DNA from 2 places in the Agrobacterium sp. NPDC058088 genome. Region 2 is predicted to be linked to the other one. Evidence: predicted binding sites of a transcription regulator. Region 2 holds the regulator's gene; the other holds the start of a gene.

Region 1 (7,239 bases), on a different contig from region 2:
TCGTTACGCGCAGCTTGCCACTCGGCTTTTCCGTCGTTTCGGTGAGTTGCATCTTCACCGTTTCGAGCTTCAGCAGCACGTCGTGGGCGGTGCGATACAGCAACTCGCCCTGCTCTGTCAGAATAAGGCCGCGGGCGTGGCGATGGAACAGCTTGACGCCGACATCCTGCTCCAGCGCGCTGACCTGACGGCTGATGGCCGACTGGGACAAATGCAGCTTGTCAGCAGCATGGGTGAAAGACCCTGCTTCGGCTGCGGCATGAAAAATGCGCAGTTTATCCCAGTCCAATGGCATTGCCATGCCTATCCTGCCTTTCGGTTATTCCGCTGCGACAGCAAGCGGTTGATGCGCGGTGAGATAGCGTTCCGCTTCCAGCGCTGCCATGCAGCCCATGCCGGCGGCGGTGATTGCCTGGCGGTAGATGTCGTCGGTGACGTCGCCGGCTGCAAAAATGCCCTCCACGTCGGTGGCCGTGGAATCGGGGGCGGTCCACATGTAGCCGTTGTCTTTCAGCTTCACCTTGCCTTTGAACAGTTCAACCGCCGGCGCGTGTCCGATGGCGACGAAGACACCGTCGATGGGGGTGTCGCTGATGACGCCGGTCTTGGTGTCACGCAGTCGCACACCCGAAACGGAGGGCGGCATTGGCGGCTTGGCCGGTGCGCCGGTGATTTCGGCGATCTCCGTGTTCCAGAGAATCTTGACGTTTTCCTTGGCGAACAAGCGCTCCTGCAGGATTTTTTCCGAACGGAAGCTGTCGCGACGGTGCACGACTGTCACGGATTTGGCGATATGGGCGAGATAGAGCGCCTCTTCCACGGCAGAGTTGCCGCCGCCGACAACGATCACGTCCTTATTGCGATAGAAGAAGCCATCGCAGGTGGCGCAGGCGGAAACACCGAAGCCCTGGAAATGCTGCTCGCTCTCGATGCCGAGCCACTTGGCCTTGGCGCCGGTGGCGATGATCAGCGTATCGGCGGTCCAGACCTGACCGGAATCGGTTCTGACCACGAAGGGCCGCACGTTGGTTTCAACTTCAGTCACGAGGTCGCTGACGATTTCCGCGCCCACATGCGTTGCCTGCTTCAGCATCTGATCCATCAGCCACGGACCCTGGATCGGATCGGCAAAGCCCGGATAGTTTTCGACATCGGTGGTGATCATCAACTGGCCACCCTGTTCCATGCCGGCAATCAGCACGGGTTTCAGCATGGCGCGGGCCGCGTAGATCGCCGCGGTATAACCGGCGGGACCGGAGCCGATGATCAATACCTTCGTGTGGCGGGCAGACATGGAAACGTTCCTTTCAATAACGGGGCCTCTCGGTAGCTGTGACTTTCGGCACCAGAGCCTTCCAGCCGCAAGACGGCGGACAGGCCGCAACCCCTTCGTTGCCCGGTATTTAAGGTTGTCTAGTGTCTTTATTCAAGGGCAGCCGTGCGTTACCAACAAGGCAGTTGTGGATGCATGCGCAATTTTGTGACCGGGCGGCGTCATAATGTTGCGAATCCTGCGCCTGATAGTACAAGGAAGTTCTCCAGCTTAACGAGGTACTTCTCCGTGACCAGCGTCGAACTCGATGCCATCGATCTGAAAATCCTGCGCGAATTGCAGCGCGACGGGCGCATGACCAATGTGGAGCTGGCCGAAAGGGTCGGAATTTCCGCGCCGCCCTGCCTCAGACGTGTCCGCAAGCTGGAAGAGGCGGGGGTGATCGAAGGTTATCACGCCATGTTGAACGCGCCGAAGCTCGGTTTCGACCTTGTCGCCTTCTGCATGATCGGTCTCAAGCGCCAGTCGGACAGCAATCTGAAGGCCTTTGCGGCGGCAACGGCCGGCTGGTCGCTGGTGCGGCAGGCGTGGATGGTGTCGGGCGAAAGCGACTTTCTGCTCCATTGCGTGGCTAAAAACCTGACGGAATTTCAGGATTTCGTCATCGAGGTTCTGACGGCGGACGAAAATGTCGATACGGTGCGCACCATGCTCACCATCCGTCAGGTGAAGCGCGTCGGTCTGGTGGAAATCTGATCAACAGGCTTTTTGTCGACTTCGGGGGGCATCATCCCCGCCGCAACGCCTCGTAGACTTCGCCGAGACTTGTCGCTTCTTTTTCCAGCGGAAACGTGCTGCGCACATGCGCAAGTCCGGCACTTGCGTGGGCTTTGGCCAGAGCGGGATCGGCGAGATAGGTTTTTATCGCATCTTTCAGTGAAGCATAGTCACCCGCGTCAACTACCGCCCCGGTCTTGCCGGTGACGATCATTTCCTCGTAGGCGCCGGCATTGCTGGCGACAACGGCCGTCTGCGAGGCCATGGCTTCGAGCGGCGTCAGGCCAAAACCTTCATTGCGGGATGGGGCGACATAAAGCGTTAGCCGCCGGTACCAGGGCTTGATGTCGTCGACTTCGCCCTGAAACACGATGCGGTCGGCAAGGCCGGCTGCGGCGACATCGGCCTTCAGCGCATCCCCGAAAGCCCGGTGTTCCGCCGTGACGCGGCCGGACACCACGGCTGTCCAGTCCGGATAGGCGGGCAAAAGCTCGACCATGGCGCGCACGAAGAGATCAGTGCCCTTCTGGTGGCGCACCCGTCCAAAGCAGCCGAGGAGATATTGTCCCGGCAGGCCGGTTGCCGTGATCGTATCTTCCGGGCCGGTGCCGGGGTGGAACAACTCGATATCGACGCCATGCATGACGACGCGATGGGGCACTTCCAGAAACGAGCCGGAGCGGGCATTGGTCGCAACCACGGCATCCATCTTCGAAATCAAAAACCGGGTATAGGCGGAATGCCGCCTCTGCGCCGCGGAGGTAAAGAGCAGCTTCACCTTCATGCGCAGAACGTCACGCATGAGAATGCCCGGCAACATTTCCAGATTGCGGCGGGCGTGCCAGATGCGCGGGCCGCCCAACGGGCCATTCTGCCACAGCCGCCACAGATCGCGGAAGCGCACATGCGGCAGGTGCGGCGGCAGGCCGGGGCCGATGGTGGCGACCTTTTGTCCCAGCCGGTTCTGCGCCGGTATCAACTGAACGATTGTGGAGGTGACGCCGGAGAGCCTGCGCTTGAAGTTAGGCGCGAGTACCTGCACATCTTTCAGGCTGACGTGGGACAAGATGGGCTTCCGTCTTTACGGCTTAGGATCGATTCGTCAGGAAGCGATGCGCCCGCTCGGGGCGCATCGCATCGGGGCACTCAGCCCCACTGAACCGCGAGGATCTCGTAACCCTTGGCACCACCGGGTGCATTGACTTCGATGCTGTCGCCGACTTCCTTGCCTATGAGGGCACGGGCGATGGGCGAGGAGATGGAAATGCGGCCCGCCTTCACATCCGCTTCCTGGTCGCCGACGATCTGATAGGTCTTTTCCTCGTCGCTGTCTTCATCGACCAGCTTAACGGTGGCGCCGAACTTGATCTTGGAACCGGACATCTTGGAGAGATCGATGACTTCCGCGCGCGCAGTCAGGTCTTCGAGTTCGGTGATGCGGCCTTCATTGTGGCTCTGTGCTTCCTTGGCAGCATGGTACTCGGCATTTTCCGAAAGGTCGCCATGGGCGCGCGCTTCCGCAATTGCCTCGATGATACGGGGACGCTCCTCCTGCTGACGAAAGCGCAGCTCCTCCTGCAGCTTGACGAATCCACCCTGAGTCATCGGTACTTTTTCTACCATTTTTTTATCCTTCGCATTCCGGTCGCTGTACTTGCAGACACAAAAAGAAACAGGTTCCGGAGGGGAACTCCGGAACCATGCCAAAATCATAACTGAGCCGACTATATCAGAAGACGACAGCGAAATGCCAGCAAATTTGAGGCGGGCAATTTTATAGTCTTATTCATAGACTTAACCTTTACGATTGACATTTTTCAAAAGAACATATAGTGAACATAACTATGAAGAAGTCAATCAGGCAACGGCTGGCCATTCTCTCCGATGCGGCGAAATACGATGCATCATGCGCCTCCAGCGGCACAACGAAACGCCACTCGGCCGCAACAGGCGGGCTGGGTTCCACGGAAGGGTCCGGCATCTGCCATGCCTATGCGCCGGATGGGCGTTGTATTTCCCTGTTGAAGATCCTGCTTACCAATTTCTGCATCTATGATTGCGCCTATTGCATCAACCGTTCCTCCAGCAATGTCGAGCGGGCGCGGTTCACGGCAGAGGAAGTGGTGTGGCTGACGCTGGAATTTTACCGGCGCAACTATATCGAGGGATTGTTCTTGTCTTCCGGCATCATCCGCTCCTCCGATCATACGATGGAGGAGATGGTGCGTGTGGCGCGGGAACTGCGCGTGACGCATGGTTTTCGTGGTTATATCCATCTGAAGTCCATCCCCGAAGCATCGGCCAAACTCATAGAGGAGGCTGGGCTTTACGCGGACCGGCTGTCGATCAATATCGAGTTGCCGACCGATAGCGGTATCGGTCGTTTTGCGCCGGAAAAGCAGCCTGCCAATATTCGCCGCTCGATGGCCGATATTCGCCTGAAGATCGAGGAGGCGGGCGAGCCGACGCTGCGGACGCGCCGGACCAAACGCTTTGCTCCCGCCGGGCAGAGCACGCAGATGATTGTGGGTGCGGATGGTGCCGATGACAGCACCATCCTCTCCACCAGCGCCCGGCTTTATGGCAGTTATGGTTTGCGCCGCGTCTATTATTCGGCTTTCAGCCCCATTCCGGATTCCTCGAAAAACCTGCCGTTGATCAAGCCGCCTTTGATGCGTGAGCACAGGCTTTATCAGGCGGACTGGCTTTATCGGTTTTACGGTTTTGACATTGGCGAGATAACCGCAATTGGTGGCGATGGGATGCTCGATCTCGATATTGATCCGAAGCTGGCCTGGGCGCTCAAAAATCGCGACCGTTTTCCGGTGGATGTGAATGTGGCGGATCGGGAAATGCTGCTGCGTGTTCCCGGTTTCGGCACCAAGACGGTCGCTTCCATTCTCTCGTCGCGGCGGTTTCGGCGGATAAGGCTGGAGGATATTGCCCGCTTTGGGGTGTCCTTAAAAAAAGTGAAGGCCTTTATCGTCGCGGATGGCTGGACGCCGGGAAAACTGATTGAACGGCCGGATTTGCGGGCGATGTTTGCGCCGCAGCCCGAACAATTGTCGCTGTTGTGATGTATGGCCCGGTTCTTGAAGGGCGGGGCGAGTTTGGCGAGTGGCGTGATGCGGCTCGAATGGCGCTTGCCGCCAATGTGCCGCCGGAGGCGATTGACTGGCGGTTGCGGGATGACGAAGCGGGGCTGCTGGATTTCGACGGTGAGCCGTTGCCGATGCTCAAGGTTGGAGAAACACAGGTTTCCGTACCGTCCGCTTTCGTGGCGCTGGCGCAGGCCGTCATCTGTCACAGCGATCCCTGCCGTTTCGCGCTGCTATACCGGCTGCTGTGGCGGATGAGGCAGGATCGTGCCCTGCTGCAGTTCAAATCCGACCCGGATGTGTCACAAGCGCGGCTGCTCGAAAAGTCGGTCCGCCGTGACTGTCACAAGATGACGGCCTTCGTTCGGTTCAAGGAGTTACCATTACCGCAAGGGCAGGGCGGGCGTCGGCGCTTCGTCGCCTGGTTCGAGCCGGATCATTTCATCGTCGAACGGACGGCGGCGTTTTTCCAGCGCCGGTTCACCGATATGGACTGGTTGATCGCAACACCGAAGGGGTCAGCGCGGTGGGACGGAAATGTGCTGCAGACCTCTCGGGAAGCGGCGGTGAAACCCGATCTGACGGACGAAACGGATGAACTCTGGCGGACCTATTATGCCAATATTTTCAATCCTGCCCGTCTGAAGATCAAGGCCATGACGGCGGAGATGCCGAAAAAATACTGGAAGAACCTGCCGGAGGCGGACCTCATACCCGGTCTTGTCCTTGGGGCGGAAGCGCGGGTGCTGGAGATGGCGGCGAAGGCGGCGAGCCAGCCGCAACCCTTTCACCACCGCCTGCAGGCCGCAGCATCTGCGCGCGAGATGCCGCAACCCGTGTTGGATGGCAGCCTTACGTCGCTGGCGCGGGAGGCTGGCCAATGCACCCGTTGTCCCCTGCATTGCAAGGCCACGCAGACCGTTTTCGGCGAGGGGCCGGACGATGCCGATATCATGATCGTCGGTGAACAGCCCGGTGATCACGAAGATCTCGCCGGCAAGCCCTTCGTTGGCCCGGCGGGTCAGCTTTTCGACCAGACCCTCCGTGAGATCGGTGTCGATCGCAAAAAGCTTTATGTCACTAATGCCGTCAAGCACTTCAAATATGAGACACGTGGCAAGAGGCGCATCCATCAGCGGCCGGATGCGGGAGAGGTAGAGCAATGTCGCTGGTGGCTTAACCGCGAAATTGCGCTTGTCCGGCCAAAATTGATCGTTGCCATGGGCGCGACCGCGCTTTATGCGCTGACCGGTGGCAAGGAAAAGGTTTCCGACATCCGCGGGCGTCCGTTACCGATGGAGCAAGGTCGGACGCTTTTTGTGACCGTGCATCCGTCCTATCTCCTGCGCCTTGCCGATGTGAGGGTGAAGGAGGCGGAAATGGCACGCTTCCGGACGGATGTGAGCATAATAAGGAAATTCTAATATATTGTTTTATGTATTATGTAGCTACTTCGAAAGTTGAATTTTGTCGTAGACAATACTTTTATATCTTGTTTATCTCTTATTTTTATTGAAATTTTATATGTACCTTGTAATAGGGTCTCATAAATTTATTTACCGTATGGACATATTATGCTGGGCGAACTCGACCTTGCGACAGTTATACTGATGCAAAAATGTTCTTACATCGTTGGGCTGTTAAGCTTTATCTACCTGAAGATGAGTAATCGGGCTCTGCCCGGCCCCATTCCTCTTGCGGCGGGTTTCGCGGCGATGGCGATCGGTTCGACGCTTGCCGGGTACGGTGAATGGAAAATATTATCGCCGGCTCTCTGGGAGCTTGGCAGCATTTTGTTCGGTATTGCGGGATACGCGCTGATCTGGCTCGGTCTGAAGACGTTGAGCGACGGGCGCTTCGTAAATCGCAAAACCGTAGTCTTTACATGTCTTATCGCCGTGCTGGCGATTGGCGTCGCGCTGCAGGTGGCCGGCAACAATGCGTTTCGTGCCGCGCTCTTTAATGGCTGTGCGGCTCTGGCCTATCTTGGCGGGGCGGGTGTGCTTTTTGCACGGTGGCGGAAAGAGCCGCTTCTTTCGCGACTGGCGCTTGGCGCAATCACCGGTGTCTCCGGCCTGCTGTCGCTTGCGG
Region 2 (7,239 bases):
CTTGCTGGCGGCATCGCAATGAGTGCCGCCAGAAAGGTTCGTCAGGCCTTCACTCAGACCTTGGCGCGCAGATCCGCGGTCACTTCGCCAATGCCGCCAATTTCCTCTTCATGTGGCAGGTCGCGCCAGATTTCCTTCAGTCCGGCCTCGTACCATTCGCGCATGGCGGGCAGGGCGAGCAGCCGGTCGCAATAGGCTTTCGCTGCCGGCGAAAGATCGGCGCCATAGGTCTGGAAACGGAACGCCACCGGGCAGAAGAAGGCGTCGACCGCCGTGAATTTCTGACCGGCGAGAAAAGGTCCGCCGAATCTGGTGAGACCTTCACTCCACAACGCATCGATGCGCTTTATATCGGCCGCAAGCCCGGCATCGCCAGCTTTTGGTCTTACCCGGATACCGACCGACATGGGGTAGAGATTGCGCAGTGAGAAAAATCCCGCATGCATTTCGCTCGCCGCCGAGCGTGACCAGGCCCGCGCCTGCTTGTCGCTCGCCCAGACGCCCTGATGCCTCTCGGCCAGATATTCGGCGATCGACAGTGATTCCCAAACTGTCACTCCCTCGTCGACAAGGCATGGCACCTTGCCGGTCGGCGAAAATGTGGAGAAGGAAACACCTTCGCCGAAGGGAATGAGTTTTTCATCAAAGGCGATGCCAAGCGTGCGCATCAAAACCCAGGGTCGCAACGACCATGAGGAATAGTTCTTGTTGGCAATATAAAGATCGTACATGGCGTTTTTCCCCGATAGGACGCGCATTTCTACACCTGCGAAGGCGCTCTGGAATATCGCAAATAATCCATGGCTCCCATAAGCCGCATTGATGAATGGGAAGCGAGGGTGACAGAAAAGAGTTCTGTCGATCTCACCGCTTGGAGACAGAAAGCACTTGCGACAATGCTGAGCGAAGCAGAAGGCCGATTGAGTTTACGCGTTAAGCCAACTCTATGCCTGCGGCGTCAGGGAAACAAAGCGAGGATTGATTCTCAAAAAATGACGCGCCATCGGCCAGATGACGCGCATGTTCCTGCATCGGCAAACCAAGTCTTTCCCAGAAGTCGACACTTCATAGGGGAGCACCATTTTTATGACGGCCCCATCGCGACAGGGACTCTGCGCGATGTCACCACATCAATGGTAACGGCGGATCAATCCCACCAGCTTGCCCTGAATTTTCACCCGATCCGGTCCGAAAATGCGGGTCTCATAGGCCGGGTTTGCCGCTTCCAGCGCAATGGACGCACCCTTGCGGCGAAAGCGCTTCAGCGTGGCCTCTTCATCATCCACCAGCGCCACGACAATATCGCCCGGATTGGCGGTGTTGCCGTTGCGGATGATGACGGTGTCGCCGTCAAAAATCCCGGCCTCGATCATCGAATCGCCTTTGACCTCAAGCGCGTAATGTTCGCCCGACCCCAGCATATCCACCGGCACAGCCACATCGTGGGTATTGTTCTGGATGGCAGAAATCGGCACACCGGCAGCGATGCGGCCCATGACGGGAACGGTGGCGGCACCTGCGAAATCGTTGGCGGGCGCCTTAGGGGCGGGGGCGGGTTCCGGCTCCTTCGGTTTTCCGAGACTTCCCTCGATGACGCTCGGCGAAAAGCCGCGCTGCGGCCTTGCGCCCGGCGTGTAAGCCTCAGGCAACTTGATGACTTCGAGCGCTCGCGCCCTGTTGGGTAGCCGGCGAATGAATCCGCGCTCTTCGAGTGCGGTAATCAGCCGGTGAATACCGGATTTCGAAGCAAGATCGAGTGCGTCCTTCATTTCATCGAAGGAGGGCGGCACGCCGGACTCTTTCATTCTTTCATGAATGAAGAGAAGCAATTCCTGCTGTTTGCGCGTGAGCATGAGGAAAACACCCTTGAGAATCGTCGTTGAAGTCGCGAAACAAATACAGAACGAACACTATATGTTCCATATGTGTTCTGCAATCCCCTAAAATTTCGTGAACCTGCTATCTGTTGTTTTGATGATTTGCTTCATGGCGCCTGATTGTGCTCTTCTGACGTCCAAATCGTCCAGGTATGCTTGGGCGGGGTGCCAGCGCAGGAAAACAGGCCATGATGAAATCACATCGCATCGATCATCTCGTTCTGCCAGTGGAAGATCTCGGCATTGCCGTAAAGCGCCTTGTCAGCCTTGGATTTACGGTCGCACCGGAAGCTTTGCATCCGTTCGGAACCCGAAATGCCTGTGTCTTTTTCAAAGACGATACCTATCTTGAGCCACTCGCGATTGCTGATCCGGCTAAATATAACGCATCTGCGGACGGCGGCGATGTGTTCACAGGCAGGGACAGGGCCTTCAGGCAAAAAGTCGGGCAGGAGGGCTTTTCGGCTCTCGTGGCCAAAACCGAGGATGCCCTTGCAGACCATGAGAGGTTTGTGACGTCGGACGTGTCGGCTGGCGATGTATTCCATTTTTCACGCCCCGTGCGGATGCCAGACGGATCGCAGAGCGAGGCGGCCTTCCGTCTCGCCTTCGCGGCAAGCGGTTCGGCGGCGGATTTCTTCCTCTTTAGTTGCCAGCGGCTGCGCGCCCTGCCGGGAGACCGCGCGGCGCTGGAGCGTCACGCCAACAGTGTCTCAGGCCTTAGCGAAATTATCCTGTTTTCAGGTGGCGACACGAAGGCGGTGCACCTGATCGAAACTGTGTTGGGCTGTGAGGGTAGGGTGTCTTCGGGTGGAGACATGGTTTTTGTTGCCGGCAATGCCCGCGTGAGGCTAACCCAAAAAGCTGACTTGGGCGGACTGGCCTTAGGACTTTCTGCCGGGAGCGACGTCGGATTGCATGGCATGGGCGTCGTCTTTTCTGCCGACGATCTTGCCGTGACAGAAGCGGTGCTTGCTGCTAATGGCGTGTTCTGCGCAAAAGCGGGCGGCCGTCTGGTGGTGCCCGCCGCACCCGGTCAGGGCGTTGCCTTCGCCTTCGAGGAAAAATGATGAGCGTTACGAACAATCTCAAAGTCACCGCCGGCGATGGCGCCAGCAAGGTTTCCTTCTCCAATGCCGAGCGCTTTTCGCTGATCGCCGGTCCGTGCCAGATGGAAAGCCGCGAGCATGCCTTCATGATTGCTGGCGTGCTGAAGGAGCTTTGCGACAAGCTGGGAATCGGACTTGTTTATAAGTCCTCCTTCGATAAGGCCAACCGCACCTCGCTTTCCGGCAAGCGCGGCATTGGCCTTGAGAGTGCGATGCAGGTTTTCGCCGATCTCAAGAAGGAGTTCGGCTTTCCTGTTTTGACCGACATTCACACCGAAGAACAATGCGCCATCGTTTCCGAGGTGGTGGATGTCTTGCAAATTCCAGCCTTCCTCAGCCGTCAGACCGATCTTCTCGTCGCAGCTGCAAAAACCGGTCGCGTCATCAATGTCAAAAAGGGTCAGTTCCTGGCGCCCTGGGACATGAAGAACGTGTTGGCCAAGCTGAATGAGAGCGGCAACCCGAACGTGCTTCTGTGCGAACGCGGCGCATCCTTCGGTTACAACACGCTGGTTTCCGATATGCGCTCTCTGCCGATCATGGCATCGCTCGGCGCGCCTGTCGTGTTTGACGCTACCCATTCGGTGCAGCAGCCGGGCGGGCAGGGCGGCTCCACGGGCGGCCAGCGTGAATTCGTCGAGACTTTGGCCCGTGCCGCTGTCGCTGTCGGCGTCGCCGGTCTCTTTATTGAAACCCATGAAGACCCGGATAATGCGCCTTCCGACGGCCCCAACATGGTGCACCTGAAGGACATGCCCGAACTGCTCGAAAAGCTTCTGGCCTTTGACGCCATTACCAAGGCGTAAGGGAACGGCTGTTGATCCGTACCAATCGATTTTAAATGGCGGGTGCCCCGTTTCTGCCGTCCGCCGTCATTGTAATTTCTTCGCCATCGTCTAAGACAGGCGACGGAAAATATCTGTTCCATTCCCAAGGGAGAGACCATGACTGCCATTACCGATATTATTGCGCGCGAAATCCTCGACAGCCGCGGCAACCCGACCGTTGAAGTCGATGTGTACCTCGAAGACGGCTCCATGGGCCGTGCAGCCGTTCCGTCGGGCGCCTCCACCGGCGCGCATGAAGCGGTTGAGCTGCGCGACGGCGGCAAGCGTTATCTCGGCAAGGGCGTGGAAAAGGCTGTTGAAGCCGTCAACACGGAAATCTTCGACGCCATCGGCGGCTTCGATGCTGAAAACCAGATTCAGATCGACCAGATGATGATCGCGCTGGACGGCACCCCGAACAAGTCGCGCATCGGCGCGAACGCCATTCTCGGCGTTTCGCTCGCCATCGCCAAGGCTGCTGCCGAAGCCTCCGGTCTGCCGCTTTACCGTTATGTCGGCGGCCCAAACGCGCATCTGCTGCCGGTTCCGATGATGAACATCATCAACGGCGGCGCGCATGCCGACAACCCGATCGACTTCCAGGAATTCATGATCCTGCCGGTTGGCGCGGAAAACATCCGCGAAGCCGTACGTATGGGATCGGAGGTGTTCCACACGCTGAAGAAAGAATTGTCCGCGCAGGGCCACAACACCAATGTCGGTGACGAAGGTGGTTTCGCACCTGGCCTCGAAAGCGCGCCGGCGGCGCTCGATTTCATCATGAAGTCGATCGAGAAAGCCGGTTACCGTCCGGGCGAAGACATGTATGTCGGCCTCGACTGTGCATCGACCGAATTCTTCAAGAACGGCAAATACGTTCTCGAGGGCGAAGGCCGCACGCTGGAATCGGGTGCGATGGCTGAATACCTCGCAGACCTCGTTGCAAAGTATCCGATCATTTCCATCGAAGACGGTATGGCTGAAGACGACTGGGACGGATGGAAGACATTGACCGACCTCATCGGCAATAAGTGCCAGCTGGTCGGCGACGATCTCTTCGTCACCAACTCCGCACGTCTGCGCGATGGCATCAAGATGGGCGTTGCAAACTCCATCCTCGTCAAGGTCAACCAGATCGGTTCGCTCTCCGAGACGCTGGATGCGGTGGAAACCGCGCACAAGGCTGGCTACACCGCCGTTATGTCGCACCGCTCGGGCGAGACGGAAGATTCCACCATTGCCGATCTCGCTGTCGCGACGAACTGCGGTCAGATCAAGACCGGCTCGCTCGCTCGTTCCGACCGGCTTGCAAAGTACAACCAGCTGATCCGCATCGAAGAAATGCTCGGTCCGCAGGCTGCATACGCCGGCCGTTCAATCCTGCGTGGTTAATTCGCCAGGATTTCCGGGAGCTTTTCTGCCTTAAGAGCTAGCAGTATTACAGGCTAGCAGCACATTTCTACGTCATCCTCGGCCCTGTGCCGAGGATCTGCCAACGTCTCGTCAATTCGATACCTAGCAGATGCTCGGGTCACGCGCGAGCATGGTGGAGGAGGAGAGCTTTCAGAACGACGTCATTGTTGAAGCCCGCCTCTCGGCGGGCTTTTTAATGCCCATTTGCCAATCGCCTGTTAAGGTCAACGGATAGTTAAACAATCCACTCTAGTCTCAGAATCAAGTTACGCGTTTTGAGGCATCTCTCCGGCATGTGGACCAGACATCATAAAAAGAGACGATTCGGTCGGCTGATCGTTCCAGCCATCACCATCGCTTTTCTTTCCTATTTCGGCTATCATTCCATCCATGGCGACTTCGGCCTGCAGGCAACCGAGCGGCTTGAGCGCCAGCGCATGACACGCACTGCGGAACTTGCAAAGCTGACGCAGGCCCGTGTGGCGCTGGAGCGGCAGGTGGAATTGCTGAGTGATGGCTCGCTCGAGCGGGACATGATCGATGAGATTTCGCGTTATCAGCTGAATATGTCCCGCACGGACGAAATCGTCATCATGAACACATATTTCTGATTAACCTGAATCAAGTTAATTAATGATTTTTGATTTATTCACAGCATCTTAGCGTGAATATGTGCCATGCGTTTAAAGCATTGCTGCATGGCGTTTTCTTGAATATGGTACGCGCCACTCTATCCATTCAAATGGCAACTCAGGGAGGGATGAATGGCGCCGCGAAAATCAGCGACCGTATCCGGCCGCAAGACCACGGCAAAGGCTGCAACCGAATTCACCGGCAAGAACAGCCCCGACTTCTCCAAGGAAGACGAACTTCACGCTTACCGTGAAATGTTGCTCATCCGCCGCTTCGAGGAAAAGGCCGGCCAGCTCTACGGTATGGGCTTTATCGGTGGTTTCTGTCACCTCTACATCGGCCAGGAAGCCGTTGTTGTCGGCATGCAGATGTCGCAGAAGGAAGGCGATCAGGTCATCACCGCTTATCGTGACCATGGACACATGCTTGCACTCGGCATGAGCGCGCGTGGCGTCATGGCCGAATTGACCGGCCGCCGCGGCGGTCTGTCGAAAGGCAAGGGCGGCTCCATGCACATGTTCTCCAAGGAGAAGCATTTCTATGGAGGCCACGGCATCGTTGGTGCGCAGGTTTCGCTCGGCACCGGTCTCGCCTTCGCCAACAAATATCGCGGCAACGACAATGTCTCCGTGACCTATTTCGGTGATGGCGCTGCCAACCAGGGCCAGGTCTATGAGAGCTTCAACATGGCTGCTCTCTGGAAACTGCCGATCATCTATATCGTCGAAAACAACCGTTATGCCATGGGCACCTCGACCGCCCGCGCCACCGCCCAGTCGAACTATTCGCTGCGTGGCCAGTCCTTCGGCATTCCCGGCGTTCAGGTGGATGGCATGGATGTGCGCGCCGTTAAGGCCGCAGCCGACCAGGCGCTGGAACATTGCCGTTCCGGCAAGGGTCCGATCATTCTGGAAATGCTGACCTATCGTTACCGTGGTCACTCCATGTCCGACCCGGCGAAATACCGTTCCAAGGATGAAGTGCAGAAGATGCGCTCCGAACATGACCCGATCGAGCAGGTCAAGGCACGGCTTCTGGAGCAGGGCTGGGCAAGCGAAGACGAACTCAAGGCCATCGACAAGGATGTCCGTGATATCGTCGCCGATAGCGCAGACTTCGCCCAGAACGACCCAGAGCCGGATGTATCCGAGCTTTACACCGACATTCTGCTCTGATCGGGAAAGGGAAACCAATGCCAGTAGAAATTCTTATGCCCGCCCTTTCTCCGACCATGGAGGAAGGCACGCTTTCCAAGTGGCTAAAAAAGGAAGGCGACAAGGTCACCTCCGGTGACGTGATCGCCGAGATCGAGACCGACAAGGCGACCATGGAAGTGGAAGCCGTGGACGAAGGCGTGATCGGCAAGCTGCTGATCGAGGC

Evidence for each region. Region 2 encodes LexA, which represses DNA repair genes until DNA is damaged. Its sites were predicted from a motif close to TGTTCNNNNTGTGTTCNG; they were not measured.
Region 1: a site for LexA is predicted at 3,872-3,889, ahead of ACFVTJ_RS01975 (putative DNA modification/repair radical SAM protein). Genes of this name have one in related genera too.

The regions. Positions count from the first base shown of each region.
Region 1 is NZ_JBHVSU010000001.1:393,755-400,993, forward strand. It holds gene ACFVTJ_RS01950 (LysR family transcriptional regulator VtlR) at 1-295, opposite strand, end outside; gene trxB (thioredoxin-disulfide reductase) at 320-1,294, opposite strand; gene ACFVTJ_RS01960 (Lrp/AsnC family transcriptional regulator) at 1,562-2,029, shown strand; gene ACFVTJ_RS01965 (glycosyltransferase family 4 protein) at 2,061-3,116, opposite strand; gene greA (transcription elongation factor GreA) at 3,197-3,673, opposite strand; gene ACFVTJ_RS01975 (putative DNA modification/repair radical SAM protein) at 3,895-5,127, shown strand; gene ACFVTJ_RS01980 (UdgX family uracil-DNA binding protein) at 5,127-6,572, shown strand; gene ACFVTJ_RS01985 (GGDEF domain-containing protein) at 6,723-7,239, shown strand, end outside.
Region 2 is NZ_JBHVSU010000002.1:923,180-930,418, forward strand. It holds gene ACFVTJ_RS09860 (ComEC/Rec2 family competence protein) at 1-22, shown strand, start outside; gene ACFVTJ_RS09865 (glutathione S-transferase family protein) at 54-731, opposite strand; gene lexA (transcriptional repressor LexA) at 1,131-1,853, opposite strand; gene ACFVTJ_RS09875 (VOC family protein) at 2,066-2,947, shown strand; gene kdsA (3-deoxy-8-phosphooctulonate synthase) at 2,947-3,792, shown strand; gene eno (phosphopyruvate hydratase) at 3,931-5,205, shown strand; gene ACFVTJ_RS09890 (septum formation initiator family protein) at 5,520-5,837, shown strand; gene pdhA (pyruvate dehydrogenase (acetyl-transferring) E1 component subunit alpha) at 5,991-7,034, shown strand; gene ACFVTJ_RS09900 (pyruvate dehydrogenase complex E1 component subunit beta) at 7,052-7,239, shown strand, end outside.